One region of the Streptomyces sp. NPDC001339 genome, then DNA from elsewhere that is predicted to be linked to it. Evidence: riboswitches for the same ligand, from Rfam matches in the RefSeq annotation. Region 1 holds a riboswitch; each other region holds the start of a gene.

Evidence for each region. Region 1 has a riboswitch for cyclic di-AMP ahead of ACFY12_RS17865 (transglycosylase family protein). Riboswitches for the same ligand answer to the same signal wherever they lie in the genome.
Region 2: another riboswitch for cyclic di-AMP. It lies ahead of ACFY12_RS32785 (M23 family metallopeptidase); the one in region 1 lies ahead of ACFY12_RS17865 (transglycosylase family protein).
Region 3: another riboswitch for cyclic di-AMP. It lies ahead of ACFY12_RS04810 (NlpC/P60 family protein); the one in region 1 lies ahead of ACFY12_RS17865 (transglycosylase family protein).
Region 4: another riboswitch for cyclic di-AMP. It lies ahead of ACFY12_RS12295 (M23 family metallopeptidase); the one in region 1 lies ahead of ACFY12_RS17865 (transglycosylase family protein).

The regions. Positions count from the first base shown of each region.
Region 1 covers NZ_JBIAWT010000005.1:546,020-553,588, forward strand. The annotation lists gene ACFY12_RS17850 (LysR family transcriptional regulator) at 1-701, shown strand, start outside; gene ACFY12_RS17855 (cytochrome P450) at 978-2,195, shown strand; gene ACFY12_RS17860 (transglycosylase family protein) at 2,482-3,867, shown strand; cyclic di-AMP (ydaO/yuaA leader) riboswitch at 4,098-4,307, shown strand; gene ACFY12_RS17865 (transglycosylase family protein) at 4,315-5,007, shown strand; gene eno (phosphopyruvate hydratase) at 5,472-6,752, shown strand; gene ACFY12_RS17875 (septum formation initiator family protein) at 6,887-7,339, shown strand; gene ACFY12_RS17880 (DUF501 domain-containing protein) at 7,410-7,569, shown strand, end outside.
Region 2 covers NZ_JBIAWT010000016.1:115,678-123,246, reverse strand. The annotation lists gene ACFY12_RS32800 (GNAT family N-acetyltransferase) at 1-1,341, opposite strand, end outside; gene ACFY12_RS32795 (HPr family phosphocarrier protein) at 1,490-1,771, shown strand; gene ACFY12_RS32790 (GntR family transcriptional regulator) at 2,048-2,737, opposite strand; gene ACFY12_RS32785 (M23 family metallopeptidase) at 2,953-3,753, opposite strand; cyclic di-AMP (ydaO/yuaA leader) riboswitch at 3,766-3,922, opposite strand; gene ACFY12_RS32780 (M16 family metallopeptidase) at 4,167-5,549, opposite strand; gene ACFY12_RS32775 (M16 family metallopeptidase) at 5,588-6,955, opposite strand; gene ACFY12_RS32770 (DNA topoisomerase (ATP-hydrolyzing) subunit A) at 7,296-7,569, shown strand, end outside.
Region 3 covers NZ_JBIAWT010000001.1:1,124,393-1,131,961, forward strand. The annotation lists gene pcrA (DNA helicase PcrA) at 1-1,491, opposite strand, end outside; cyclic di-AMP (ydaO/yuaA leader) riboswitch at 2,056-2,218, shown strand; gene ACFY12_RS04810 (NlpC/P60 family protein) at 2,227-3,453, shown strand; gene ACFY12_RS04815 (hypothetical protein) at 3,533-3,886, opposite strand; gene ACFY12_RS04820 (NlpC/P60 family protein) at 4,211-5,362, shown strand; gene ACFY12_RS04825 (alpha/beta hydrolase) at 5,629-6,753, opposite strand; gene ACFY12_RS04830 (LuxR C-terminal-related transcriptional regulator) at 7,036-7,569, opposite strand, start outside.
Region 4 covers NZ_JBIAWT010000004.1:21,393-28,961, reverse strand. The annotation lists gene ACFY12_RS12305 (hypothetical protein) at 1-105, shown strand, start outside; gene ACFY12_RS12300 (PP2C family protein-serine/threonine phosphatase) at 571-1,725, shown strand; cyclic di-AMP (ydaO/yuaA leader) riboswitch at 2,167-2,311, shown strand; gene ACFY12_RS12295 (M23 family metallopeptidase) at 2,323-3,624, shown strand; gene ACFY12_RS12290 (aldo/keto reductase) at 3,758-4,699, shown strand; gene ACFY12_RS12285 (hypothetical protein) at 4,756-5,058, opposite strand; gene ACFY12_RS12280 (MrcB family domain-containing protein) at 5,280-6,395, shown strand; partial or broken gene ACFY12_RS12275 (UTRA domain-containing protein) at 6,496-6,843, opposite strand; gene ACFY12_RS12270 (PrsW family intramembrane metalloprotease) at 7,281-7,569, opposite strand, start outside.

The sequences.
Region 1 (7,569 bases):
GGCAGGCGCTGCAGGCGGCCGAGCGGGCCCGCGCCGAGGTGGCGGCGGCGACCGGTGAGGTACGCGGCCGGCTGGCGGTGGGGGCGATCTCGACCGTCGCGGCCGTCGATCTCGCCCGTGAGCTGGGCGCGTTCCGTACCCGTTATCCACAGGTGCGGATCAGTCTCCAGACGGGGATGAGCGATCTGCTCATCGAGCGGGTGCGGGAGGGGACGCTGGACGTCGCTTTCGTCGGGCTGGTGCCCGGCGCGCGCACGGTCGGCGTACGGGAGAAGGAGCTGGCGCGCGGTGAGCTGGTGGCCGTGGTGGCGCCGGGGCATCCGCTGGCGGGGCGGGAGTGGACCACGCTGTCGCGGCTGGCGCGGGAGACCTTTGTCGACTGGGCGGAGGGGTCGGCGGCCCGGCGGCAGCGCGATGACGCGTTCCGGGCGGCGGGGCTGACCGCGGAGGTGGCGTTCGAGGTGGCCGGCGTGGAGTCGCTGGCGAAGCTGGTGCGGGCGGGGCTGGGCATCGGCATGGTCCCGGAGGCCTTCGCCTCCGAGCTGCCGGGGCTGTGCGTCGTCCGGGTGCGGCCGGCTCCGGAGCGTACCGAGCGGGTGGTGTGGAGCGCCCTCGGGCCGTCGCCGGCGGCTATGGCGTTTCTGGCGGGGCTGGGCGTGGGGGCGGACGGGGAGCCGGAGGGGTCGGCGGCGGGGGCGTAGGGCGTCCGAGGGTTCGGCAGCGGTCGGTCCGGCGGCGGGGGCGTAGGGCGTCCGAGGGTTCGGCAGCGGTCGGTCCGGCGGCGGGGGCGTAGGGCGTCCGAGGGTTCGGCAGCGGTCGGTCCGCGCGGTGGACTGCGCACCGGTTACGGTCGAAACGTGCACGACAAGTCCGACGCCACCCCCGACGCCACACCCGGCTGCCCGACCTCCGACGCCACACCCGGCTGCCCGGCCTCCGCGCCCGCGCCCTGCCCGGCCTCCGCGCCCGCGCCCGAGCTGTTCACCTGGGAGTTCGCCGCCGATCCGTACCCCGCGTACGCCTGGCTGCGCGCGCATGCGCCGGTGCACCGGACCACGCTGCCCAGCGGAGTGGAGGCCTGGCTGGTGACCCGCTACGCCGAGGCGCGGCAGGCGCTCGCCGACGCCCGGCTGTCGAAGAACCCGGTGCACCACAGCGAGTCCGCACACGGCAAGGGCAAGGTCGGCATCCCGGGCGAGCGCAGCGCCAACCTGATGACGCATCTGCTCAACATCGACCCGCCCGACCACACCCGGCTGCGCCGGCTGGTGTCCAAGGCGTTCACCCCGCGCCGGGTCGCCGCGTTCGCGCCGCGTGTGCAGGAGCTGACCGACCGCCTCATCGACCAGTTCGCGGCCAGGGGCTCGGCCGATCTCATCCATGAGTTCGCCTTCCCGCTGCCCATTTACGCCATCTGCGACATGCTGGGCGTCCCGAGCGAGGACCAGGACGACTTCCGCGACTGGGCGGGAATGATGATCCGGCACGGAGGCGGACCACGCGGCGGAGTCGCCCGTTCCGTGAAGAAGATGCGCGGCTACCTCGCCGAGCTGATCCACCGCAAGCGCAGCGAGCCGGGCGACGACCTGATATCCGGGCTGATCCGGGCCTCCGATCACGGTGAGCACCTCACCGAGAACGAGGCCGCCGCGATGGCGTTCATCCTGCTCTTCGCCGGATTCGAGACCACCGTCAACCTCATCGGCAACGGCACCTACGCCCTGCTGCGCCACCCCGCCCAGCGCGAACTGCTCCAGAAGGCGATCGTGGCGGGCGACACCGAGCTGCTGAACACCGGCGTCGAGGAGCTGCTCCGGTACGACGGCCCGGTGGAGCTGGCGACGTGGCGGTTCGCCACCGAGGAGCTGACGCTCGGCGGGCAGCGGATAGCCGAGGGCGACCCGGTCCTGGTGGTGCTGGCCGCCGCGGACCGCGATCCGTCGCGCTTCGCCGAACCGGATGTGCTCGATCTGACCCGGCGTGACAACCAGCACCTGGGGTACGGGCACGGCATCCACTACTGCCTGGGCGCACCGCTCGCCCGGCTCGAAGGGCAGACCGCGCTCGCGACCCTGCTGACCCGGCTCCCGGACGTCCGGCTTGCCGCGGATCCGGATGATTTGCGGTGGCGTGGCGGACTCATCATGCGCGGACTGCGGTCGCTGCCAGTGGAGTTCACACCCGAGCGCCCCTGACCGAGGGGGCGGTATCCGGAGCCGAGCCCCTGACCAGGGGCGGGTCGTATGCGGCAGAGAATGTGACGGGCCGTCAGGTGCGTGACCTGTGCGTGATCTTTACTACACCGGCTTGTGACTACCCGTGACCCCGGCTACTTTGCACCGATGACCGACAGGAGTTCGAAAGAGACTCGAACCGGTCGTTGAATAACTCAACCGCCGCGCGAAAGGCATCCGCATGCGTTCCGGGAATGGCCGACACCGTCGCCCCCGTCAAGCACCGGCCATCTTTGTCACGGCGGGAGTGACCGGCTCCGCCCTCGCACTGCCCCTGCTCTCCGCCGGCGGTGCGCACGCCGCCGACACCGCCACCTGGGACAAGGTCGCCCAGTGCGAGAGCGGCGGGGTGTGGAGCGCGGCCTCGGGCAACGGCTTCTATGGCGGGCTGCAACTCACCCAGGAGATGTGGGACGAGCATGGCGGCTCGGCCTACGCGTCCCGCCCCGACTACGCCAGCCGCGCCCAGCAGATCGCGGTGGCCGAGGCGATACTCGCGGCCCGGGGGCCGGACGCCTGGCCGAGCTGCGCGGTGAACGCGGGGCTGACCACGGGCGGCCGCGCGCCGCAGGTCGACCCCGGCGGCACCGGTACCCCGACGCCCGACCCTGCGGACGGTACCGGCTCCGACTCCGGTCGCGGCTCCCGTTCCGGTACCGGTTCCGGCTCCGGTTCTCGTTCTGACTCCGGCTCCGGCTCCACGGACGGTGCCGACCGCACGGACGGTGCCGGTGCCTCGGACGGTCGCTCGGGCGCCTCGGGGGAGTGGCGCGGGAACGGCGGGAACGGTGACGGCCCGGGCGGCGCGCCGTCCGATCGGCCGTCCGATCGGCCCTCCGATGTGACGCCTTCGCCGTCGCCCTCCTCTCCTGACGGCTCCGACGCCGGCTCCAGCTCCGGCGTCGGCTCCGATGATCAGTCCCCCTCCGGCGATGCGTCCCGGGGGCCGGACCGCACCCCCGGATCCTTTGATCCCGGTGCGCCGACCGACGACAGCGACGGCCGCGGTGCCGGTGGCGGTGACGGGAGCGGTGAGGAGGGCTCGCCCTCCGCCGACCCGTCCCGTAACAGCGACCCGTCCGGTTCGACCGATCCCTCCGGCTCGCCCGACCCCGCCGGCTCGACCGGCCCCTCGGACTCCATCGACCCGTCGGGCTCCACCGGACCCTCCGACTCTCCCGCTCCCTCCGACTCTCCCGGCTCGTCCGATGGCGGCGGCCGTACGGACGATGACGCGCCCGGTCGTGCGGACAGCTCCGGCGCGCCGCACCAGGGGCCCGCCAAGGGCAAGCACCGCGGCAATTCGGACGAGAGTGAAGGGGACGGCGGGCGCTCCTCCAGCGGCCGGCACGCCTCGCGCGGCGACCGCGACAGCCGCGACGACCGTGGTAGCCGCGGTGACAGCGGCGACGGCGCGCACCGCACGGGCGGCAGTACGGGCGGCGCTACGGGCCCGGCCTCCGGCGGCGACTACACCGTGCGCCCGGGTGACAGCCTGTCAGCCATCGCCCAGGCTCATCGGCTGCCCGGCGGCTGGCCCGAGCTCTACGAGCGCAACGAGGGCGTCATCGGCTCCGACGCGGATCTGATCCGCCCGGGCCAGCGGCTCGATCTCGGGCACCCCGGGGCGTAGTTCGCCGCCTTCGTCCGATATGGGGGCACGTTCACCCGTTGCGGAGAAAGTGAGACAAGGGTCTCGTTGCGTCCGGCGAACTGAGAGTCGCCCAGCCCCGTCGGACCCGCTCCTACCTGCGGAAATGTAACCCAGCCGTGATCAAAAGCGGTCAACTTGGTTCAGAAGATGGGGTTTGAACACCAAGGGGATTACTGCTTACGGTCATGACCGCTCGCCAAAGCGGGCCCTTCGATCACACGCCGAATCCTGCCGGTGGTCGGAGGCAGTTGACGCGTAAGCGCCGTAGGCAGGAGCGGGGGAACCAAGGTAAGTGCCGGCAAGGCCCGTGACAGCGGGTCAGTCGGCTTGGGGTGAAGCCCGGTGCGCCAGACGCACCGGCCGGGCCACTCACAGTCCGAACCCGACAGCTCACCTCGCAGGCGTCGGTGAGGAAACGAACGAACCATGCTGATCAACAAGGGCAAGCACCGTCGTCCCTCCAAGGCCGTCCGCGTCGCCACCCTCGCCGGTGTCGCCGGCGCCGCCGTCGCCGTCCCGCTGATGGGTGCCACCTCCGCCAACGCCGCCTCGGTCTCCACCTGGGAGAAGGTCGCCCAGTGCGAGTCCAGCGGCAACTGGTCGATCAACACCGGTAACGGCTACTACGGTGGCCTGCAGTTCTCCAACTCCAGCTGGGCCGCCGCCGGTGGTACCAAGTACGCGGCGCGCGCCGACCTGGCCACCAAGGAACAGCAGATAGCCGTCGCCGAGAAGCTCCTCGCCATGCAGGGCCCGGGTGCCTGGGGCTGCGCCGCTGCCGGTGGCCTGACCTCCGGTGGCCCGGCCGCCGACGTCGACACCGGCTCCTCCACGCAGACCAAGTCCGCGCCGAAGAGCGAGAAGAAGGTCGAGAAGAAGGCCGAGAAGGCCGCCCCCAAGGCCGAGAAGAAGGCCGAGGAGGCCGAGCCGGCCCCGAAGTCGTACGAGGCCCCGAAGAAGTCCGACGGCAAGGGCAACTACACCGTCAAGTCGGGTGACACCCTCGCGAAGATCGCCAAGGCGCACGGCACCAACTGGAAGGACCTCTACGAGGCCAACAAGTCGGTCGTCGGCGGCAACCCGAACCTGATCTTCCCGGGCCAGAAGCTCAGCGTCTGAGCCAAGCTCGGCGTCTGAGCCGAACCGCACCGGGACCCCGCGGGCCCGGGCGGCGGGCGCCCAGCCCCACCCGGCCCCCGCCCGGCCTCGCCCCCTGAGACAGCCCCGCTGCGGCGCGCCCTCCCCCGGCGTGCCGCGGCGGGGCTGCTCGCTCTCCGGGCATCTGCGCTGGCCCGCGACGGCGTCCGCGATACTCCGCAACGGCGTCCGCGATACGCCGCATCGGCATCCGCAGTACTCCGCGACGGCGTCCGTGGTACCGCGCAGCAGCATCTGCGGTATCCCATAACGGCATGTGTGGTATACGGCAAATTTCCCCGCTAGCGAACAATGCAGGGAAACATCCGTTGAACTGCGCATTTGGGCCTCTTTTCGTCCTGCGGGGCGGGCCGACGGCGAGCGCATGCGCCCGGGGCCGTTAGGCTCATGCTGCAGAACTCCAGACACACCATGAAGGAGACAACGTGCCGTCCATCGACGTCGTCGTAGCCCGCGAAATTCTCGACTCGCGAGGTAATCCCACGGTCGAGGTCGAGGTCGGCCTCGACGACGGCAGCACGGGCCGTGCCGCCGTGCCGTCCGGCGCCTCCACCGGCGCCTTCGAGGCCATCGAGCTCCGCGACGGCGACCCCAACCGCTACCTCGGCAAGGGCGTCGAGAAGGCCGTGCTGGCCGTCATCGAGCAGATCGGCCCGGAGCTCGTCGGCTACGACGCGACCGAGCAGCGGCTGATCGACCAGGCGATGTTCGACCTGGACGCCACCGACAACAAGGGCTCGCTCGGCGCCAACGCCATCCTGGGCGTCTCCCTCGCCGTGGCGCACGCCGCCTCCGAGGCCAGCGACCTGCCGCTGTTCCGCTACCTGGGCGGCCCGAACGCGCACATCCTGCCCGTGCCGATGATGAACATCCTCAACGGCGGGTCGCACGCGGACTCCAACGTGGACATCCAGGAGTTCATGATCGCCCCGATCGGCGCGGAGTCCTTCTCCGAGGCGCTGCGCTGGGGTGCCGAGGTCTACCACACCCTCAAGAAGGTCCTGAAGGAGCGCGGCCTGGCCACCGGTCTCGGTGACGAGGGCGGCTTCGCCCCGAACCTGGGCTCCAACCGCGAGGCCCTGGACCTGATCCTCGAGGCCATCAAGCAGGCCGGTTACGCCCCCGGCCAGGACATCGCCCTCGCCCTGGACGTCGCCGCCTCCGAGTTCTACAAGGACGGCAAGTACGTCTTCGAGGGCCAGGAGCGCTCCGCCGCCGAGATGACGGCGTACTACGAGGAGCTCGTCGCCGCGTACCCGCTGGTCTCCATCGAGGACCCGCTGTTCGAGGACGACTGGGCCGGCTGGAAGGTCATCACCGACCGTCTCGGCGCCAAGGTCCAGCTGGTCGGTGACGACCTGTTCGTCACCAACCCCGAGCGCCTCGCCCGCGGTATCGAGGAGGGCTCCGCCAACGCGCTGCTGGTGAAGGTCAACCAGATCGGCTCGCTGACCGAGACCCTGGACGCCGTCGAGATGGCCCAGCGCAACGGCTTCAAGTGCATGATGTCGCACCGTTCCGGTGAGACCGAGGACGTCACCATCGCCGACCTGGCCGTCGCCACCAACTGCGGCCAGATCAAGACCGGCGCCCCGGCCCGCTCCGAGCGCGTCGCCAAGTACAACCAGCTGCTGCGCATCGAGGAGATCCTCGACGACGCCGCGGTGTACGCCGGCCGCTCCGCCTTCCCGCGGTTCAAGGGCTGAGCCCGAGCCAGTCTGAGCACGTCCCCGGCAACGGTCCCGTACCGTTGCCGGGGACGTACCTGCTTCAGCAGTCCCGTGCTTCAGCAGTCCCGTGCTTCAGCAGTCCCGGCGGCAGCCAGTGGAGGGGAGACGACGTGCCCGCGGACCGGTTCTCGACCGCTACCCGACTCAAGGCGCTCGGCGAGCAGGCCGCCGCCCGCGTTTACCGGGCCCGCCCGCCCCGCCGCAACCGCCTCACCGGCCGCGCCGCGCTGCTCGCGCTGGTGATGTGCTCCCTGGTCGTCGCGCTCGCGTACCCGATAAGGCAGTACGTCTCCCAGCGGTCCGACATCACCGAGCAGCGCCGGAAGGCCCAGGACGCCGCGGCCGCGCTCGACCGGCTGCGGGAGCAGAAGGCCCGCTGGCAGGACCCCGCGTACGTACGCCAGCAGGCTCGCCGGCATCTGCACTATGTGATGCCGGGCGAGACCGGATATACCGTCCAGGACGGCTCCGGCGCCGGCACCGCCCCCAAGGGCCCGCAGGCGGCGCAGCGTCCCTGGTACGAGAATCTGTGGAGCGACGTCGACGCGGCCGACGGCCGGTAGGCCCACGTCCTACCAGGTCCGCCTCGTAACGCCGCTCCCCGCAGGTCCACCCACCTCACCGAAAGCGCACATGGAAACCCCTCCGCCCCAGACCGAGCCCACCGAGCCCACCGCCGCGGACATCGCCGCCTTCAAGGAGCAGCTCGGCCGCCCGCCGCGCGGACTGCGCACCATCGCGCACCGCTGCCCCTGCGGCCAGCCGGACGTCGTCGAGACGGCGCCGCGCCTCG
Region 2 (7,569 bases), on a different contig from region 1:
GGCGGTGCGCCGGGCGAGCCGGGCGAACTTGCGCGGGTTGCCGATGGACTCCAGGTAGAGGATCACGACGTCGGTGTCGGGGTCGTCGTACCAGTACTGGAGCAGGTCGTTGCCGGAGACGTCGGCGCGGTTGCCGGCCGAGACGAAGGACGAGATACCGGCGATGCCGCCGTCGCCGGGGCCGCGCTCATGGAGTCCGCTGAGCAGGGCGATGCCGATGGCGCCGGACTGGGTGAACAGGCCGATGTGGCCGGCACCCGGCAGCTGAGGGGCGAGGGAGGCGTTCATCCGGACGCCGGCGGCGGTGTTGATCAGGCCGAAGGCGTTCGGCCCGATGAGCCGCATGCCGTACGAGCGGGCCTGGCGGAGCAGGGCACGCTGCCGCTCACGGCCCTCCGGACCCGCCTCGGCGTAACCGGAGGAGAGGATCAGTACGCCCTGGACGCCATGTTCGCCGCAGTCGCGGACCACGTCGGGGACACGGTCCGCCGGGACGGCGATGACCGCGAGATCGACCGGATCGGGGATGTCCCGCAGGGTCCGCGCGGCCGGCACTCCCTCCGGGTCCAGTCGCCGCAGGTCTTCGGGGAAGGCGTGGTTGACGGCGTGCACCCGGCCCGTGAAGCCGCAGCTGAGGATGTTGCGCAGGACGGTGCGGCCGATGCCGCCGGGGGCGCGGCCGGTCCCGATGACGGCGACCGAGCCAGGGGCGAGCAACCGCTGTACGGAGCGCGCCTCGGCGCGCTGCTCGCGGCCGCGCATCACGGCCACGGACTGCTCGGTGGGCTCCAGGTCGAACTCCAGGCGGACCACGCCGTCCTCGAAGGTGCGCTGCTGGGTGTAGCCGGCGTCCGTGAACACCTTGATCATTTTGGAGTTCGCGGGCAGCACCTCGGCGGCGAACCTGCGGATACCGCGCTCACGGGCGACGGCCGCGATGTGCTCCAGGAGGGCGGAGGCGACCCCGCGGCCCTGGTGGGCGTCCTGGACGAGGAAGGCGACCTCGGCCTGGTCGTCGTCGGGGCTCTTGGCGGGCAGCCCCTGGTCGTTGATCCGGTCGTAGCGGACGGTGGCGATGAACTCACCGCCGACGGTGGCGGCGAGCCCGACCCGGTCGATGTAGTCGTGATGGGTGAAGCGGCGCACATCGCGGTCGGAGAGGCGGGGGTAGGGCGCGAAGAAGCGGTAGTACTTCGACTCGTCCGAGACCTGTTCGTAGAACGAGACCAGCCGTTCGGCGTCGGCGGGGGTGATGGGCCGGATCCGTGCCGTGCCGCCGTCGCGCAGCACCACGTCGGCTTCCCAGTGCGACGGGTACGCGTGCTCGGGCGGGTTCTGCATGCGGACAGAGTACGGCCGGGCACCGACAACAGGCCTTGTCCACGTCCTGTCCCCGTACCCTCGGGGGTCACCAGGACGGCCGTTGGAGCACTTCCGGCAGCGTGCGAGAATGGTCTAGACAACTGTCACGACTTTGAAGGGCAACACCATGGCTGAGCGCCGCGTCACTGTCGGTTGGACCGAGGGGCTGCACGCCCGCCCCGCGTCGATCTTCGTCCGTGCGGCCACCGCCTCCGGCGTCCCGATGACGATCGCCAAGGCGGACGGCAACCCGGTCAACGCGGCCTCCATGCTGGCGGTCCTGGGCCTGGGCGCCCAGGGCGGCGAGGAGATCGTGCTGGCCTCGGACGCCGAGGGTGCCGAGGCAGCGCTCGACCGCCTGGCGAAGCTGGTGGCCGAGGGTCTCGAGGAGCTCCCCGAGACCGTCTGAGTCCCAGCGGGTCCAGCAGCGGCCCGTACGACCTGCGGCGGCCCCGTCGCGGTGACCGGAAAACGGTCGCCGCGACGGGGCCGTTCTTGCATTCCCCGGCAATGCATTCCTCAGCGAGGCATTCCTCGGCAGCTGGGCATTCCTCGGCAGAGAATTCCCCGGTGGGTCATTGCGCGACAGCGCGCCGAGCACAAACCGCGTCCGGACAAATGGGCGCGCGAATCCCATTCCAGCGCCTCTCCTCATTCCGGCGCCTCTTTGTATACGGCGTGCTTGTTAAGAACGGGCACGCGCCGTGTTGACGGGCCGTTTCGGATCCCTCACCTCGGCCGTGACGGGGTGCCGTAGCCGGTACACCGGAAGAGAGCGCTCGATGTGCGCGGCCATCAGGGCACGGGCCCGTTCCGCGTCGCCCCGGGCCACCGCTTCCAGTACCGCGCCGTGTTCGTCCCACGACTCACCGGACCGGTCCGGCAGGTCGACCGCGTACATCCACTCGATCTTGCGCCGCAGCTGGGTGAGCAGCGCGGTCAGGCTGGGACTGCCGGCCGCCTGGGCGAGCGTCTCGTGGAACCAGCCATCCAGTTGGCGCAGGTCCGCGGGGTTGCCGTGACGGGCCCGGGCACGGCCGAGCCGGACCAGGCCGCGCAACACCTTCAGGTGGGCCGGGGTGCGGCGGACGGCGGCGCGGGCGGCGCCCAGCGGCTCCAGCAGCGCGCGGATGTCGAGAAGGTCCGCGGCCTCCTGCTCGCTGAGCGCGGCGACGCAGGCGCCCGCGTGGTGGCGGGTGGTGACAAAGCCCTCCGACTGCAGGGTGCGCAGCGCTTCGCGGACCGGCACCCTGGAGACGCCGTAGCGCGCCGCCAGGATCTCCTCGATCAGCCGACTCCCCGGCGCCAGTGCGCCGGAGACGATGTCCTCGCGAATCGCCGTGCACACCGCATGCGCGGAAATATGGCCTCGCATCGTCCGTGCCTCCGCCGTAATCCCCGGGAAACGCCGCCGGTCGGCGACTTTTCCGCGACTCTATTCGACGGGGGCGGCTTTTCCGACGGACTCCTGCTATTCAGGGATATTTTTTGGCCAATACCCGGGCGTGGACGGTGGAAGGCCGGGCGCCCTGGTTATGGACCGCGTTCCAAGGCGCCGCGGTGGGCCGGAGGTGAGGCGGCGGAAGCCGCTCAGACGTCCACGCCGTGCGACCGCAGGTACGAGACCGGGTCGATGTCCGAGCCGTACTCGGCGGTGGTGCGGGCCTCGAAGTGCAGATGCGGGCCGGTGACGTTGCCGGTGGCGCCGGAGAGGCCGATCTCCTGGCCGGGGGTCACCTGCTGGCCGACCGAGACGCCGATCGACGAGAGGTGGCCGTACTGGGTGTACGTACCGTCGTTCATCTTGATCACGATGTTGTTTCCGTACGCGCCGCCCCAGCCGGCCTCGACGACGGTGCCCATGCCGACGGCGTGGACCGAGGTCCCGGAGCCGGCGTGGAAGTCGACGCCGGTGTGGCTGCCGGAGGACCACAGGCCGCTGGAGGCCTTGTAGCTGGTCGAGACGTACGAGCCGGCTATCGGGGCGACGAAGCTGTTGAGGCGCTTGCGCTCGGCGTCGCGGGCGGCGCGCTCCTTGGCCTCGCGCTCCTCCTCGGCCTTCTTCCGGGCCTCCTCGGCGTGCCGCTTGGCTTCCTCGGCCCGCTGCTTGGCCACGGCCTCGGCCTTCGCCTCCAGGGCGGCCAGCTCGGCGGCGGCCTGCTGGTCGTCGGCCTGCGCCTCGATGCGGCTGGCGAGCTCGTCACCCAGGACGACGGCCTGCTGGAGGCCGGTGTCATGGCCGTGCGCCTCGTCCGTGGCGGCCAGCGCCGGCGAGGCCACGGAGGCGACCACACCGGAGGCCGCGAGGGTGGCTATGCCGGCGAGGTTACGGGTCTTACGAGCGGTACGGCTCGGACCGCGGTGCTTCCCGGTGGCACGGGTGAACGCCATGTGCTGGCTTGTCCTTTCCTTCCCTCTCGCCTACCGGGTTAGCTGACGGGTTCGGAGCAGGAAGGTCTCCTACGGGCTCCTCCGGGGAGGAGTCCGATTCACCCCAGGGGACATGTGGGTCCCCGGCTCCCCTGGCTCGCGCCGTACGGGGACTCGGCGATCGCTGTCCGCTGCCACTGGTGTGGCGGTGGTGTGACGAACAGCCGGACAGACGGTAATCGGGGCCACTTTCCTCCGCCAAGCGGAACCTGTCTTTTGTGCGGGATGCCACAAGAACCAGTACAACCAGCCCTACCAAACCGGACATACGACGGCTCCCGTGGCGCTGGGCACCACGGGAGCCGCATCGTCGACTGAGCCACCATCAGGCGACGGGGAGTCAGCCGGCCCACCGGGGGCCGGGGCGGGAGGGCCTAGCCGCTGACGACCGTCACCTCACCGAGACCCAGCGCCTTCACCGGCTCGGCGATCTGCGCCGCGTCCCCCACCAGGACCGTCACCAGGCGGTCCACCGGGAAGGCGCTGACCACCGCCGCGGTCGCCTCGACCGTGCCGGTCTCCGCGAGCCGGACGTACAACTGCGCCTGGAAATCGTCCGGGAGCTGCTGCTCGACCTGGTCGGCGAGGGTGCCCGCGACGGCCGCCGCGGTCTCGTACTTCAGCGGGGCGACGCCGACGAGGTTCCGCACGGCGACATCGCGCTCGTCGTCCGTCAGCCCCTCCGCCGCGAGGGTCCGCAGCACCTGGAACAGGTCCTCCAGCGCCGGAACGGTGGATTCGGTGTCCACCGAGCCGCTGATGGCGAGCAGTGCGGCGCCGGTGGCTCCCTCGGGGGACGTGGGGGCGGTGGAGCGCAGCACCTGGCTGAAGGAGCGCACACCGTAGGTGTAGCCCTTCTCCTCGCGCAGCACGCGGTCCAGACGGGAGGTGAGGGTGCCGCCCAGGCAGTACGTGCCGAGGACCTGCGCGGGCCACACCCGGTCGTGCCGGTCGGCGCCGATACGGCCGATGAGCAGCTGGGTCTGGACGGCCCCGGGGCGGTCCACGATCACCACCCGGCCGGTGTCGTCGGCGACGACCGGCGCGGCCTTCAGCGGCTCGGCCGCCGGGCCGCTCCAGGCGCCCAGAGTCTCGGCGAGCGCCGCGTCCAGGTCGACGCCGGTGAAGTCGCCGACGACGACCGCGGTGGCCGTGGCGGGCCGGACGTGGGCGTCGTAGAACGCGCGGACGGCGGCGGCGTCGATGCGGGCGACGGTCTCCTCGGTGCCCTGGCGGGGCCGGGACATCCGGGCGGTGGCCGGGAACAGCTCCTTGGACAGGGCCATCGCGGCACGCCGGGCCGGGTTGGCGAGCTCGTGCGGGATCTCGTCGAGACGGTTGCGTACCAGCCGCTCGATCTCGCTCTCCGGGAACGCGGGGGCCCGCAGCGCGTCGGCGAGGAGCCCGAGCGCGCGCGGCAGCCGGGAGGCCGGGACCTCCAGCGAGACCCGCAGGCCGGGGTGGTCGGCGTGCGCGTCCAGCGTGGCGCCGCAGCGCTCCAGCTCGGCGGCGAACTCCTCGGCGGAGTGCTTGTCGGTGCCCTCGGACAGGGCGCGCGCCATGATCGTGGCGACGCCGTCCAGGCCCTCGGGCTCGGCGTCCAGCGGAGCCACCAGGTTGATCTCGACGGCGAAGACCTGCTGGCCGGGCCGGTGGCTGGTCAGGAGGGTGAGGCCGTTGGCCAGTTGGCCGCGGTCGGGGGCCGGGAAGGCCCACGGCTTGGGCGCGCCGCCGTGCGGCTGCGGGTGGAAGTCCATGGTGCTCTCGGGAGAATCTGCGCGGGTGGTGGCGTCGCTCACTGGTCCGCCTCCCCTTCCTCGGTGTCGGCGGCGTCGGTGGCGCCGGTGGGTTCGGCGGATGCCGTGCCTTCTGCGGGTTCGTAGACCAGCACCGCGCGGTTGTCGGGGCGCAGCCGGGCCTGGGCGACCGCCTTCACCTCCTCCGGGGTGATCTCCAGAACGCGCCGCACGGCGGTCAGCGCGAGCTGCGGGTCCCCGAACAGGACGGCGAAGCGGCACAGTTCGTCGGCCCGGCCGCTGACCGTGGCCAGCCGGTCCAGCCACTCGCGCTCCAGCTGCGCCTGGGCGCGCTCCATCTCCTCCGGGGTCGGCCCGTCGGCGGCGAAGCGGGCCAGCTCCTCGTCGACGGCGCGCTCGATGTCGGCGACCTCCACCCCGCCGGACGTCTTCACGTCCAGCCAGCCCAGCGAGGGCGCACCGGCCAGCCGCAGCAGGCCGAAGCCGGCGGCCACGGCGGTGCGGTCGCGGCGCACCAGGCGGTTGTACAGGCGGGAGGACTCGCCGCCGCCCAGGACGGTCAGTGCCAGATCCGCGGCGTCCGCCTCACGGGTGCCGTCGTGCGGCAGGCGGTAGGCCGACATCAGGGCGCGGGAGGGCACGTCCTCCGTGACGACCTCGCGCAGCTCTTCGCCGATGGTCTCGGGCAGCGAGCCGTCCCGGGGCGGCTGCTTGCCGTCGTGGCCCGGGATCGAGCCGAAGTACCTCTCGATCCAGGCGAGCGTCTGCTCGGGGTCGATGTCGCCGACGACCGCCAGGACGGCGTTGTTGGGCGCGTAGTACGTGCGGAAGAAGGCCCGCGCGTCCTCCAGGGAGGCCGCGTCCAGGTCGGCCATCGACCCGATGGGCGTGTGGTGGTACGGGTGTCCCTCCGGGTAGGCCATGGCCGTCAGCCGCTCGAAGGCCGTGCCGTAGGGGACGTTGTCGTAGCGCTGACGGCGCTCGTTCTTGACGACGTCGCGCTGGTTCTCCAGCGACTCCTCGTCCAGCGCGGTCAGCAGCGAGCCCATCCGGTCCGCCTCCAGCCAGAGCGCGAGCTCCAGCTCGTGGGCGGGCATGGTCTCGAAGTAATTGGTGCGCTCGAAGCTCGTCGTGCCGTTGAGCGAACCGCCGGCGCCCTGCACCAGCTCGAAGTGGCCGTTGCCGGTCACCTGCGCGGAGCCCTGGAACATCAGGTGCTCGAAGAGGTGCGCCAGGCCGGTACGGCCCTTGACCTCGTGGCGGGAGCCGACGTCGTACCACAGGCAGACGGCTGCGACCGGGGTCAGGTGGTCTTCGGAGAGCACCACGCGCAGGCCGTTCGCCAGCCGGTGCTCGGTCGCTGTCAGGCCGCCGGAGCCGGCTTGTTCTGTGGCCGTGTGACCCATGGGCATGTACGTCCCTTCGATCCGCTTGCGAGGAAGTTCTGTCACTGTATGCAACCGCGTCGGCATCTGGCGAAGTTCCCGGGCGCCTGGACCGAACGTGCGCCCTGCCCGGCCGCCGTGGAGCCGAGGGGGGAGTCAAGGGGGGAGTCGCGGTGGGCGTTGTCAGTGCGGCGGTCCACAATGGTCCGCGTCAGACTCGGAGATACCTTCGGAGATACCTGGAGGTACCTCCGGTCGATCGCCCAGCCGATTGACCCGGCAGATTGACCGACGTCGCCCGACATCGGTTTTTCCGACTCGGCAGTAGACGCACGACGCAGCAGAAGGAGCCGCAGCCGCGATGGCCCGCCGCAGCACGAAGACCCCGCCGCCGGACGACTTCGAGGAGAGGATCCTCGACATCGACGTCGTCGACGAGATGCAGGGTTCCTTCCTCGAGTACGCGTACTCGGTCATCTACTCGCGCGCCCTGCCGGACGCCCGCGACGGTCTCAAGCCCGTGCACCGCCGCATCCTGTACCAGATGAACGAGATGGGCCTGCGCCCCGACCGCGGCTATGTGAAGTGTGCCCGGGTGGTCGGCGAGGTCATGGGTAAGCTCCATCCGCACGGCG
Region 3 (7,569 bases), on a different contig from region 1:
CCGGGTCTCGTCCTGCGGGTCGGTGGAGGCCTGGAGCTCGGCGAGGTAGCCCGTACGCTCCAGGACGGCCTCCAGGATCGTGGCGGGTCCGGCGCCGGACTCGACGACCGTCCGCAGCTCCTCCATGAGGACGTTGAAGCGCTTGACGGCGTTGGCGGACCGGGCGGCCATGCCGTACGCCTCGTCGACCCGGCTCAGCGCCTGCGGGAAGGTGATCTTCTCGCGGGAGGAGAGCGCGTCGATCATGGCCTCGGCGCGTTCACCGATGCCCCGCTTGGGGACGTTCAGGATGCGGCGCAGCGGGACGCTGTCCTCGGGGTTGGCGAGCACCCGCAGATACGCGAGGACGTCGCGGACCTCCTTGCGCTCGTAGAAGCGCACGCCGCCGACGACCTTGTAGGGCAGCCCGACCCGGATGAAGATCTCTTCGAAGACCCGGGACTGGGCGTTGGTGCGGTAGAAGACGGCGACGTCGCCGGCCTTGGCGTCGCCTGCGTCCGTCAGCCGGTCGATCTCGTCGGCGACGAACTGGGCCTCGTCGTGCTCGGTGTCGGCGACATAGCCGGTGATCTTGGGGCCGGCGCCGGCGTCCGTCCAGAGGTTCTTGGGCCGGCGGTTCTCGTTGCGTTCGATGACCGCGTTGGCGGCGGACAGGATCGTCTGCGAGGAGCGGTAGTTCTGCTCCAGCAGGATCGTCGTCGCCTCGGGGTAATCCTCCTCGAACTGGAGGATGTTGCGGATGGTCGCGCCGCGGAAGGCGTAGATCGACTGGTCGGCGTCACCGACGACGCACAGCTCGGCGGCGGGGATGTCGGCGGTGCCCGGGCCGACCAGTTCGCGTACGAGCGTGTACTGCGCGTGGTTGGTGTCCTGGTACTCGTCGACGAGGACATGGCGGAAGCGGCGGCGGTAGTGCTCGGCGACATCGGGGAAGGCCTGGAGCAGATGCACCGTCGTCATGATGATGTCGTCGAAGTCCAGGGCGTTGGCCTCGCGCAGCCGCGCCTGGTACATCGCGTACGCCTCGGCCAGCGTCTTCTCGAAACCGTCGGCGGCCGTTCCGGCGAAGGTCTCCTCGTCGATGAGCTCGTTCTTGAGGTTGGAGATCTTCGCGCTGAAGGACTTGGGCGGGAAGCGCTTGGGATCGAGATCCAGATCGCGGCAGACCAGGGCCATCAGGCGCTTGGAGTCCGCGGCGTCGTAGATCGAGAAGGAGGACGTGAAGCCCAGCTTCTTGCTCTCCCGGCGCAGGATGCGGACGCAGGCGCTGTGGAACGTCGAGACCCACATGGCGTTGGCGCGCGGGCCGACCAGCTCTTCGACGCGCTCCTTCATCTCACCGGCGGCCTTGTTGGTGAACGTGATCGCGAGGATCTGGCCGGGGTGGACATGGCGCTCGGCGAGGAGATGGGCGATGCGGTGGGTGAGCACCCGGGTCTTGCCGGAGCCGGCGCCGGCGACGATCAGCAGCGGGCTGCCCGAGTGCACCACGGCGGCCTTCTGCTGGTCGTTGAGCCCCTCGAGCAGCGCCGCGGGGTCGATGGCCGGGCGGGCGGCGCCGTCGCGGTAGTACGCGTCTCTCGAGGCGGGCACGTCGAACTGCCCGCCGAAGAGGTCGGCAGGGATCTCCTCCGAGGCCGGCTCGTGCTCGTCCTCGGGAGGCGGCGGGGGCTCGTCCTCGCCCTTGTGGGCGAGGTCCGCCAGGAAGCTGTCGTCAAAGAGGCTGCTCATCGCCCACCGAGTCTAGGCCGCGGCACTGACAGCGCGCTGGGGAGTGTGGACAAGTGTGGCCGGCGGGCCGGATGAACCCGGTCTGTGTACCGGCGAACGCCGTCCGTAGTGGGCCGTAGTGGCCGTAGCAGTCGTAGTGGGCGTAGTGGCCGTAGTGGGCCGTAGTGGCCCGTCGTCACTGAGGTCACGAAAAGGTTTCGGGCATATCGAACACCAGCCTTCCCAGAAGCCACACCAGTTGGCTAACGTCCTGGCTCGGGCAGCCCGCACGCCGTCGGTGACAGCACCGGCACGGGCCGCCTCCGCCGAGTCCAGACGCGCCGGAAGATCCGAACCCCGGGTCCCGGCCGGAGCCGGGGCCCCACACGCACCACCGGGGTGAATCGATCCCGCGACCGCCGCTCACAGCGGACGCCCGGACCGTAGGGCCGCCCTTCCGTCAGCCCGAACCCTTCAGCTAACCCGGTAGGCGGCACACGGAAGGAGCCGCCGGTCGTGGCGTCCCACCGCAAGCCTCGCACCAGCGTTCTCACCTCGCCCGGAAGCCGCCGTACGGCCGTCGGGCTCACCACCGCCGCGCTCGCCTCGGTGACCCTGCTCGCACAGTCCGCCCAGGCGGCACCCAGCGCGCCCCGGCCCACCCTCGAAGGGGCCGAACAGCTCGAAGAGGTCCAGCAGAAGGTCGACAGCCTCTACCGCCAGGCCGAGGTGGCCACCCAGAAGTACAACGCGGCGAAGGAGAGCGCCGACCACCAGCAGGAGACCGTCAACGACCTGCTCGACGCCGCCGCCCACCGCGCGCAGAAGATGAACGACGCGCGGCGTGAACTGGGCACCTTCGCGTCGGCGCAGTACCGCGGCGGTGGCGTGAACCCGACGGCGCGGCTGATGCTCGCCGAGGACCCGCAGCAGTTCTTCGACCGCACCCACCTGATGGAGCGGCTGACCACCCGGCAGCAGCAGGCCGTCGCCGACTACCAGGGGCAGGCGGCTGCGGCGGCGCGCCAGCGGGCCGAGGCCACCCGCGGCCTGGAGCGGCTGCAGGCGTCACAGGAGTCGCTCAAGGCGTCCAAGCGGTCCGTCCAGCAGAAGCTGGCCGAGGCCCGGCAGCTGCTGTCCCGGCTGACGGCCCAGGAGAAGGCGCGGCTGGCGGAGCTGGAGCGCCGGAAGGAGGCGGAGGCCCAGCGCAAGGCCGAGGAGGAGGCGCGCCGCCAGCAGGAGCGCGAACGGCAGCGGGAGCGGGAGCGCGAACGGCAGCAGGACGGCGGCAGGACGGATGACGGCCACTCCGGCGACCAGTCCGGTGGCGGTACGGACGGCGGCCGGCCCGGTGGCGGCACCGGCGGTGGCGGCTCCACCGGGGACGCGTACTCCACCAAGGCCGAAAAGGCCCTTGCCTTCGCCCGCTCCCAGATGGGCAAGCCGTACGTCTGGGGCGCGACCGGCCCCAACTCCTACGACTGCTCGGGCCTGACCCAGGCGGCGTGGAAGGCGGCCGGGGTCGAGCTGCCGCGGACGACCTGGGACCAGGTCAAGGTCGGCGAGCGGGTGGCGACCAACGACCTCCAGCCCGGTGACCTGGTCTTCTTCTACAACGACATCAGCCATGTCGGCATGTACATAGGCGGCGGGAAGATGATCCACGCGCCGAAGCCAGGCGCCAGCGTCCGGGAGGAGTCGATCTACTACATGCCGGTCTACGGGAACGTCCGCCCGGCCTGAGCCCTTCGCGAAGACGCCCGGGCCGCCTGCGAAGCCGCCCGGGCTGCGCGCGAAGACACCTGAGCCGCGCGCGAAGACATCACGTCCAGAGCAGAGCGATGAAGATGTTGGCGACCGTGAGCGCGCCCACCGCGCCGAAGAGCGGCTTGGCGACCTTCTCCTCGTCCCGCTTGACGTAGACCAGCGCCAGGATCACCACCAGGACGGCCATCTTCACGCCGATCTTGATGTTGTTGACGTGGTGGTCCTGGGCCTGGTGGAGGCCGACCAGCACGATGCCGGTCACCAGCATCGTCAGCGCGCCGTGCAGCATCGCTGGGACAAAGCGCGCGGTGCCCGCGCCCATCGCCTTCATCTGGGTCAGAAAGCCGCCCAGCAGGGAGGCGATACCGATGATGTGCAGGGCGACGAAGACATTGATCACTACGTCCATAGTGCTGGATCGTATCCGCCGTATAGCACGGCACTTCCGGCAGGGCGTGCACAATCGTCGCTTCGGTCACGGCAGACCGGTCCCGGCCGTACGGCCATGACGCCGCGGTCAGCCGCATGTCGGCGGCGGTCGAAACCGAACAATCCCGGGCAAGCGGGCTCATTCCCACGACAGCCCGGTCTAGCGTCCTCCTCCAGGCGGCCGGCTCACCACCATCGCCGGACTCCGCACCGGCGTCCGTCGGCCGCCCCGCCGGGAGATCCGGCGGCGGTCCGCTCCCTCGTGACGGACCGCCGCCGGATCCACGGCCCGCAAGGGAAGGAAGTGACGGCCACCGTGGCCTCGCACCGCAAGCCAAGGCAGCATCCGCTTGCCGCGCTCTTCGGCCTCGGCCCGCGCAGCTCGCGCGCCGTCCGCCTGGCCGCCACGCTGGCCCTCGCCGGCGCCGCCACCGCCACCGCGCTCGACGGCACCGGCCAGGCCGCTCCCCAGCCCACTCCCGCCCAGGTCAAGGACCGGATCGACGCGCTGTACCAGGAGGCAGAGGTGGCCACACAGAACTACAACGGCGCGAAGGAAGCCGCCGACACGGCACGCGAGGAGCTGAGCAGACTGCAGGACGAGGCCGCCCGCCGGTCCCGGAAACTGAACGCCGCCCGCGCCGAGCTGGGCGCCATGGCGGCATCCCGCTACCGCTCCGGCGGCGTCGCCCCGGCCGTGCAACTACTGCTCTCCGCCGATCCGCAGCGCTATCTGGACGGCGCCGCGGTGCTGGAGCGGGCGGGCAGCCATCAGGCGGCCGCGGTGGCCGGTTACGCGCGTCGGCTCGGCAGCGTACGGCAGGTCCGCCGGCAGGCCGAGGACACCACGCGGCGGCTGGCGGCCGCCGAGACCAGGCTGAAGAGACACCGGGTCACCGTCGTACGGAAGCTGGACGCCGCCGAGCAGTTGCTGAGCCGGCTGACCGCGGAGCAGCGGCGGCTGATGGCGAGCCAGGGCCCCGCCGAGGACGCGTCGGACACCGGCCACGAGGACCGGCGGACGGGGCACGGGGACGGCCTCCTCGGCGGCATCCCCGCCGGCTCGACGGCCACCGCGGCGGCCGGGGCCGTCACACAGGCCCCCAACTCCCGTGCCGCACAGGCCGTTTCCTTCGCCTATGCGGCGCTCGGCAAACCGTACGTCTGGGGCGCCACCGGCCCCTCCGCGTACGACTGCTCGGGACTGACCCAGGCCGCCTGGAAATCCAGCGGTGTCGCCCTCCCCCGCACCACCTACACCCAGATCAACTCCGGACCCCGCATCAACCGTTCCCAACTCGCCCCGGGCGACCTGGTGTTCTTCTACTCCGGCGTCAGCCACGTCGGCCTCTACATCGGCGACGGCAAGATGATCCACGCCCCGCACCCGGGCGCCCCGGTACGCATCGCCCCCATCGACCAGATGCCCTTCGCCGGCGCCACCCGCCCGGCGTAACCGGCCCCGACCGGCGGGCTCCGACGCACCACACGGGGCCGGACACGCCTCGCGGGGTCTGACCTCGCGGAGCCGGACGCACCGCCCGGGGCCAGGCACACCTGACAGAGCCGGACGCGTCTCGCAGGGGCCGGACGCGCCTCGCGGGGGCGGGGCGCCTACTGCGGGAATATCTCCCGTCCCCGGTTCGCTGAGGACCGCAAGGGGTGCTCGCGCCCCCTAAGGGATCCGTTCGAACGCCCCCTACGGGACGGCCGGCCCGTCGCTCACGGCTTGAGCTGATGCCCCAGCCAGCGGAAGATCTCGGGGATCTGCTGCCGCCAGACCGCCGTGGTGTGGCCGCCCGCGCTCGCCGGGATCAGCTGGACGTTGATCGACGTCGGCGGCTTGGCGATCTGGCGGAGGCCGATGCCGGCCTGGTAGCCGTCAGCCGCCGCGCCGGACACGTACAGCGCCGTACGAGGCGGCTTGCCGGCCGCGTTGGCCGACTTCAGGATGTTCAGCGGGTTGGACTCGACGCGCAGCTTGGGGTCCTTGCCGGCGAGCGAGTCCGGTTCGAGGGCCGGGTTGTTGTAGCCGGACATGGCGACCGCGGCGCGGTAGCGGTCCGGGTGGGCGAGGACGAGCTTGCTGGCACAGTGCGCACCGGCCGAGTAGCCGGCCAGGGCCCAGGAGTCCGGGGTGTCGCCGACGCGGAAGTTGTCAGTGATCATCTTGCGTACGTCGACGGTCAGCCAACTGTCGGCGTTGACCTTGCCCGGGAGGTTGACGCACCCGGTGTCGGCACCGTTGATGATGTTCGTGCGAGGCGCCACCAGAATGAACGGCTTGACCTGACCGCGCTGCATCAGCGGTTTGAGCTGCTCGGTCACGTGCAGCGACCCGAACCAGGCCTTCGCCGAGCCGGGGTAGCCGGGGAGCAGCTCGACCACCGGGAACTTCTTGTCCTTGTAGGCGGGGTCGTTGTACTGGGGCGGAACCCAGACGTAGACCTCGCCCGTCACGCCCGAGATACGGCCCTGGAGATCGGTCATCTGCACGCCCTGGCCCATCCGCGGGTCATCCGCCGGCCGGAACTGCTGGATCTGTTTGGGCTCATCCTCGACCTGCTTGCCGCCCATGCCGTCCGGCCCGAGGTCCTTGGCCGCCGCGACATGGCTGTTGGTGCCGAGCAGATCACCCCACGTGTCGTAGAGGTTGTTGGCGTTGTTGACCAGGACAAAGACCAGGGTGATGGCCGTGACCTGGGCGAACAGCAGCATGAGCAGCCGGGCGAGGCCGCGCACCACAGCGGGCCCGGATATTCGGGTCCACAGCGCGAGCGGCAGGACGACGGCGACGATCAGCAGGGCGACCGCGGTGAGGAAGAAAGGGGTGCCCGTCAGGCTCATCGGGAACTCGCTTCCAGGACAGCTATGCGAAGGACGTGGGGGGTGGTTCGGGCCCCGCCCTCCGGCAGTGAGCCTCTCCGCGCCCTTAGAGGACATCCGCGCGGCTCTTGGTTGCCCGTCTTTGCTCTTCTTTACGTCGTCGTGGCCAACGTCACCTCCTCGGTCTGTCTCTCGTCCCTTCTCTCGTCCGGCTTTCACCCGGCTCTCATCCGGCTCCCGGCCCGCTCCCGGCCGGCTCTGCCGGGCTCCCGGTCCTCCCAGGTCAGAACACCAATACGGCGGTCAGACCAGGCGGCGGGCGGCTGCCCAGCGCGTCAGCTCGTTGCGGTTGGAGAGCTGGAGCTTTCTGAGTACCGCCGACACATGTGATTCGACGGTCTTCACCGAGATGAACAGCTGCTTGGCTACCTCCTTGTAGGCATAGCCGCGGGCGATCAGCCGCAGGACCTCGCGCTCACGCTGGGTGAGGCTGTCCAGGTCCTCGTCGACCGGCGGGATGTCCGTCCCGGCGAAGGCGTCCAGGACGAAGCCGGCGAGCCGCGGGGAGAAGACCGCGTCGCCGTCGGCGACCCGGAAGATCGCGTTGACCAGGTCCGTGCCGGTGATCGTCTTGGTGACATAGCCCCGCGCACCGCCACGGATCACGCCGATGACGTCCTCGGCCGCGTCGGAGACGGAGAGCCCGAGGAAGCGGACCGGGCGGTCGGGGTCGGTCATCATCGCCTCGCTGCGGCGCAGCACCTCGACGCCGCCACCACCGGGGAGGTGGACATCCAGGAGGACGACCTCGGGGCGGGTGGCGGTGATGACCGTGAC
Region 4 (7,569 bases), on a different contig from region 1:
CCCTACGGGCTCCGTGACGTCGATCCGGACGACCCCACCGAGGAACAGGTGGGGGACGTGTGGGCCATCAGTGTGTCCCCAGCCTGGTGGTCGGCTCGGAGGTAGCGGAAGTAAGTGAGTGAGTCGGGACTCGTCCTGACGGTGTGAAAACGGTACGGCGGGCGTTCTTGTGGGCGCCCGCCGTATCGCATTTTCCGGGTGCGGGTGCGGATACGGACGGGTGCGGGGACGGATGCGGACGGGGGCGGGGACGCGGACCTGTACGAAGCCGTGCCCTTTCGCGCGCCCAGCCGTGCCCTTGCCCTTCAGCACGTAGAGCCGTGCCCCATGCCACCACTGCCGTCCGGTCCCGTCCGCCCGCGCATGAGCCATGACCCCCGCCCGCGTAGGAGCCATGACCCCGCGTACGACCCATGCCCCGTGCCCCATGCCCCATCCGGACGTCATGCCCCATCCGGACGCCGAGGATTCGCCGGACGCCCTCGCAGCGGAAAGCCTTGGGACGGGCGTCGAGGCGGCCGACACGACGGTGCCCGTACGGACGGGTGGAGCGGGAAGAGACCGGTACGGATGCGGCAGGGCGACAGCCCCTCTACGGGCGACGACGGGGAGTGGGAGCCACGGGCCCGCCGTGCCCGGAGGCGGCTGCGGGGGCAGCACCTGGTGCGCTGGCTGCCCGTCGTTCTGCTCATCGGCGGCCTCGCCTTCGAGGAGGTGACGCCGCTCAGCTACACCGGCTCCCCCTTCTTCGCCGCGGCCCCGCTGGTCGCGGCGCCGCTCTTCTCGCTGGGTGCTACCGCCCTCACCGCGCTGGTCGCCGTCGCAGGCGAGATCTGGGTGGCCGCCTACCGCAGCCCCGCCTCGAACGTCCACGAGGCGGTGGCGGAGGCTGCGACGGTGTTCGTCGTGGCCCTGCTGGCGCTCGGCATCAACCGTGCGCTACGGAAGACCGAGGCCCATCTGGCGTCCGTACGGGACGTCGCGGAGGCCGCCCAGCGGGCCGTTCTGCCGGAGCCGCCGGAGCAGCTCGGCGGACGGCTCGCGGTCGCCGCCCGCTACGTGGGCGCGCGGGCGGACGCGCGGATCGGTGGCGACCTCTACGCCGTGCAGGACACCCCGCACGGCGTACGGCTGCTCGTCGGCGACGTACGCGGCAAGGGGCTGGAGGCGGTGGAGGCCGCGGTGGTCGTCATCGGTGCCTTCCGGGAGGCGGCCGAGCAGGAGGCCACGCTGGAGGCGGTGGCGGGCCGGCTGGAGCGGGCGCTGCGGCGGGAGGCCGAGCGGCGCGCGGGGATCGAGCTGGTCGAGGGGTTCGCCACGGCTGTCCTGGCGGAGGTCCCGGCCGTCGGGGAGCCCGTGCTGCGGATTCTCAATCGCGGCCATCCGGCGCCTCTGATGCTCACCCCGGACGGCGGGCTGCGCGAGCTGACGCCCTCGGCGCCGGCGCTGCCGCTGGGGATGGGCGAGGTGGCGAGCTGGCCGGACCGGGTGGACGAGACGTTCCTCCCGGCCGGTGCACTGCTGCTCTTCTTCACGGACGGCGTCACCGAAGCCCGCGATTCCCACGGCCGCTTCTACGACCCGTCGGCGCGGCTGCGGGGCCGCCACTTCGCCGGACCGGGCAGCCTCCTGGACACCCTCATCGAGGACGTGGCACGGCATACGGGCGGCGAGCAGGCGGACGATATGGCGCTGCTGGCGGTGCAGCGGCCCATGGGGGCGTAGTGAGGCGTGTGAGCTCCCGGTGTTGACGACGTGTCGACGACCGGCGTGTCGACGACGTGTTGATGACCGTGATCCGACGTCGCGCACGTCGTCACTCTAGGTGATGTCCGTGCGCCCCTCCGCATCACAATGGGCACCTGCATCGGATAACAACTGACGCACAATCGCCGAGAGATCGTTTAGCGCTCTGTGGTCAATTCGCCCTATTTGAGTGGGAATGGCGGGAAAGTTCCACGGTGCATCTCATAGGGAGTGGACAAGGATCCCGGGGGAGGCTTGGAAAATGGTCACGGCTTCTATTACTGTCCGATAACGCAGCGCGGTCGTCCCAGCCGCCGCAAGAGGCGGCACCGCGCGCCGACGCCGAATCTCGTACGCGCATTTCACGCACCTTCAACACCTCGAACGGCCCGAACGGTACGAACCGCGCGAGCTGCCCGAACCGCATGAACGGCATGAACTGCACAAGGGAACCGGGGAACCACCACCTTGGGGTGAATCGGACGCCTCAGCCAGAGGGTGCCCGTAGGAGACCTTCCTGCTCCGAACCCGTCAGCTAACCCGGTAGGCGAGAAGGAAGGAAAGGAGTCCGCCCCCGTGGCGTCCAGCAGGCCTGCCCCCGAGGCTCCGTTCGCATCCGCTCCTGCATCCGTATCCGCATCCCCGGCCCCCTTCCCCTCTGTATCTGCATCCGCATCTGCATCCGCAGCCCCCGCTGCTCCGGCCTCCCCGGATGAACTCGATGCCCGAGGCGCCTTCGACGGCCCCGGCTACGCGCGCGGCGGTGCGGACATCGCAGCGGGCCATGACGCCGACCGTGACGGTGAAGGTGACAGCGACGGCGGCAGTGACGGTGACGGCCCGTGGGAGGAGTGGAACCCCACCGAGGAGTCCGTCCGCGCCGTCCGTGGCAAGCACCGGGTGGTCAAGCAGCGCACCGGCGGGCTCGCCCGCGGCGGTACGGTCCTCGGTGTCGGCGTCATCGCGGCGGTCGGCGCGGGGGGTATGGCCACGGCGGAGGACCGCCCGCCGGTCCCGATCTCGATGCCCGACATCGGCGGGCTGGCTCACGAGATAGCCGACAGCCTGCCGGACGCCGAATCCCTCCCTGGCGTGGGCGACCTCATATCCGGCGCTGGTGCCGACGACGGCGCCAACTCCAGCGCCAACTCCGGCTCCGGCTCCGGCTCCGAGGCCAACTCCCCCTCGGCTTCAGGCCCACTCAGCGAGGCCATCGGCGCAGGCAGCGGCACCGGCGCCGGCGAGGCCCTGCGCAGCCGCATCCTCCAGCAGGCCGACGCGCAGCAGGACGCCGCCGAGGCGGAAGCTCGCGAAGCGGCCGAGAACGCCGCCGTCAAGCAGGCCGCGAAGGAAGCGGCCGAAGCCCAGAAGGCAGCCGAGAAGGCCGAGGCCGCCAAGAAAGCCGCGGAGCTGGAGGCCAAGCGTGAGGCTGAGGAGGAGGCCCGCCGTAAGGCGGAGGCCGAACGCCTCGCCCAGTTGGCGAAGAGCTTCACCGCCCCCGTCTCCTCGTACACCCTGACCGCCAGCTTCGGCCAGGCCGGCGACCGCTGGGCCGCGGACCACACCGGGCAGGACTTCGCCGCGCCGACCGGCACGCCCGTCAAGGCGGTTCACTCCGGCACCATCACCCAGGCCGGCTGGGCCGGTGCGTACGGCTACCGCATCGTGCTCACCCTCGACGACGGCACCGAGCTCTGGTTCTGCCATCTGTCCTCGATGGTGAAGACCTCCGGCAAGGTCACTACGGGCGACGTCATCGGCCGCGTCGGCGCGACGGGCAACGTCACCGGCCCACACCTCCACCTGGAGGTACGCCCCGGTGCCGGGGACCCGATAGACCCGGTGCCATGGCTTCGGGAGCACGGAATAGCCATCTGATCAACGTCACCATCTGATCAACGTCGCCATCCGGGCAACGTCACCATCTGGGCAACGGAGAACACGAGGCAACGAGAAACAAAAACAAACGGGGGGGGGAATAAACTCCCTCCCCTCAGCGCTCTCACGCCACATGACCGCGAAACTCAAAACTGTTGGTTCGCTCTCCGTCTCCCCGCTCTCCCTCGGCGGCAACGTCTTCGGCTGGACGGCCGACGAAGCCGAGTCCTTCGCCGTGCTCGACGCGTACACGGCCGCCGGCGGCAACTTCATCGACACCGCCGACGTCTACTCCGCCTGGGTCCCCGGCAACAAGGGCGGTGAGTCCGAGACCGTCATCGGCAACTGGCTGGCGTCCCGCGGTAATCGCTCCGACGTCGTCATCGCCACCAAGGTCGGCGCACACCCCGACCTCAAGGGCCTGACCGCCGCCACGATCAAGACCGCGGTCGACCAGTCCCTCGCTCGCCTCCGTACGGACTACATCGACCTCTACTACACCCACTTCGACGATGAGTCGCTCGAGGTCGGGGAGTTCCTCACCGCTCTCGACGACCTCGTCAAGGCCGGCAAGGTCCGCGAGATCGGCGCGTCCAACATCTCAGCGGCCCGCCTTGCGGAATCCCTGGCCTTCTCCACTCGCGAGGGCCTGGCCCGTTACGTCGCCCTGCAGCCCCATTACAACCTCGTCTCCCGTGACACCTACGAGGGCGAACTGGCTGCCGTGGCCGCCCGCGAGGGCGTCGCCGCGGTCCCCTACTACGCTCTCGCCTCCGGCTTCCTCACCGGCAAGTACCGCCCGGGCACCGCCATCGACAGCGCCCGCTCCGAGAAGGCCGCACAGTATCTGGCCACCGATCGCGGCCTCCGCGTCCTTGAGGCCCTCGATACCGTCGCCGCCGCCCACGGAGCCGAGCCGGCCACCGTGGCCCTCGCCTGGCTCGCCGCCCAGCCGACTGTCGCCGCCCCCATCGCCAGCGCCCGCACGGTCTCCCAGCTCCCACCCCTCCTGGCCGCCGCCGACCTGACCCTCACCGAGCCCGAACTCACCCTCCTCAACGACGCCTCGGCCTGAATGACGGTGCACGGACGCGGCAGGCGCTCGCCGCCCCGCCCGTGCACCGGCCAGCCTCAACCCCGACGGTCGACCACCGCCCACGACGCCAGCGCGACCCCACCCGCCACTGCGAACACCGAAGGCCAGGCCCCAATCTTCTTGGCCAGCACATGTGACCCCGCGAACGCCGCCACGTAGGCGCCACTCAACGCCACCGCAGCCGTCGGCCCGGCCTTCTCCTGCCACTCCTTGGCCGCCACAGCCCCCGCCGCCGCCAGCGCCACCCCACCCAGGGGCCGCTTCTTCGTCCAACGGGCCAGGCCGTAACCACCTACAAGCCCACTCGCCGCCACTACTGCCGCCGGAACACGCGCCATCGCCATAACCTTCCACGTCAGAGCCAACTTCCCTGAGCCTACGCCGGGCCTTGCAGCGGACCGGGGAGGCCCGGAGAGCCAGAGAAAGCAGCAAGCAGGGCAATGATCGTGTGGCCCGGCGGAACCATGGAGGACCGCGATCATGGCTCGATTCCGCCGTCTGCTCGTCTCATCGTCTTCAACAGCAGCCACAAGTGATCGAATCCCGTAACTTTTGGTGCATGGGTATACGTGATCTGCTCCTCGATGTGGCCAACAGGTTCGACACCACGCTCACCACTACGAGCGGGAACCCAGGCCAAGAAGTGCTGAAGGCAGCGGGCGACCGCCTCGCGACGGCCCTGCCCTACGGCATGAAGGCGAGAGGCCACGGCGGAAAAGGCGGAGCCGCGGCAACACCATGGATTCAGATCTATGAATCGACTACGGGAGGGAGCGGAACTGACGGGCTCTACCTCGCTTATATCTTCGCGGCGGATCTCAAGTCAGTCGCTCTGACGCTTCAGCAGGGCGTAACGGTGTTCAGCAACCAACTGGAGACGACCGGCAAGAAGCTCCGCACTCACTTGACCGTAAGGGCACAGTCCTTGCTGGCTGAGCTTCCTCGCGAACTCGTCGCTGACTGGTCCGATCAGCCGGAGTTCAAACACACCGGGTGGCGGGCACGGGCGTACGAGGCCAGTAGCGTAGCCGCTCGCTGCTATGAGATCGATCAACTTCCTGCTGAGGAAGACCTCTGTGCAGACCTCGGCAACATGGCCACGATCCTCAAGGCGACACTCGCTGTTGAGCCGCACATTGAGGTCATGAACGAGCCTGAGGGACCCATCGTTGAGTACCGCACCAGCGGACATGTCACCTACGAGGGCCTGGAGGGATTTCAGCCCAAAACGAGCGATGACTATTACGTGCAGCTTGCGGCGGCCGAGCAACGCAGGACGCGGGCACACGAGGGGCTCATTCGGCGTTTTGGGCCCTACATCCTGAGGCGGGGGTTTACGCCGATTACACATCGTGTGCATCCTCGGGACCTGGTGCTCCAGGCGAATGGCGACGAATGGCTGGTGGAAGCCAAAGCGGTGAAGAAGGGCAACCCCACGCAGGCAGTGCGCGAGGCCGTAGGGCAGCTGCTGGAGTATCGCTATTTCTGGTACGCGCTGAGGGGAGAGCCCAAGCCGCACCTCCTGGGACTATTCTCCGAGGATATTGGCGTCTACACCAACTACCTTGAGGAACATGGCATCGGGGCCATCTGGCGCACACCTGATGGATGGGCGGGCTCTTCCACAGCGATCTCGTGGGGTATGGCTGACGTGGTCTCACAGTCTCTGACTTGAGCCATGCGCTTCGGGAGGTTGTGCGCCTGATTTCCGCCGGCCATACTCCCCGTAAGCTTCCACAACTATCTGCAAACGCCTGCGCGGCTGGCGCGTTCCGCTATGCCTCGATGTCGTATTCCAGCACGTATGCGGACGAGTCCAGGATCATCTCGTTGACTTCCACAGGGCGGCCGCCATCCGTGAAAGCGGTGCGGAAGATGATGATCACGGGTGTGCCCATGGTGAGGCTGAGTCGGTTTTCCTCATCCCGAGACGGCATCCGGCAGCGGATCTCTTCCGGGAAGTGCACGGGCTCGTGGCCCAGTTCAGCCAGGCGCGCGTAGGTGCCGCCAGGCCCGGTGTCCTCTTGGATAATCAGGGAGCCAGCCACCAGGTCAGTGGGAAGGAAACTCGTGGCCAGCAGTATCGGCTTGCCTTCGAGGATGAAGCGGCGCGAACAAAGACACCCGCGCCACGCCCCGTGCCCGTAGGGCAGCCGGGGCTGTTGCGTGGCGAGGCTCGGCCCTGGTCCGCCCGTACGTGCTCACGCCCGAAGAACTGCACCAGCGACGGTTGCGGCGCGGGCGGCGACGGTCATTGTGGCTGGCTGTGCACGGAATCGATGCGGGGCCGCGCTGGATTCACGGCGTGGAGGTGGTGAGCTGATGGCCCGCATGTGCCGCCCCGTTCGCCTGGGGGGAACTGGTCCCGGAGCCAAAGCCGGTTGCCGGGTGCGATGTGTGCGCCGCACTGGCACAACAGCGCGCGGAAGCCTACGCCGTGGGAGACACGTCGAAGGCGACGGATCGCAATGTCGAGATGCGCCGCCACCCCCATCCCAAGACGGTGCGCTGATGACGAGCTCCGGGCGCACTGGCTACGAGCTGTCCGCGTTCCAGTACTTCAACGCCGCCATGACCGACCCGATGGCGGGCGGTGCGCCGCCTGCTGCGTAGAGCAGGACGGGGTCCCCTCGGTACGGCTCTGGCTACCCCGCCTGCACAGCCTTGCCCGACCGGACTTCTTTGAGTGAGTCTCGCCGGAGCCGCTGGGTTCGCCCTCTTCCTGGTCTGCCAGGCAGCCACCCTGCCGGGTCACAGCCTCCAGCGCATCCGTAAGCGCCCGCTGTCCCCACGGCTGATAGTGCCGCAAGCGCTGGAGGAGGAGGTGTTCCCGGGTGGTGAAGTCGGGG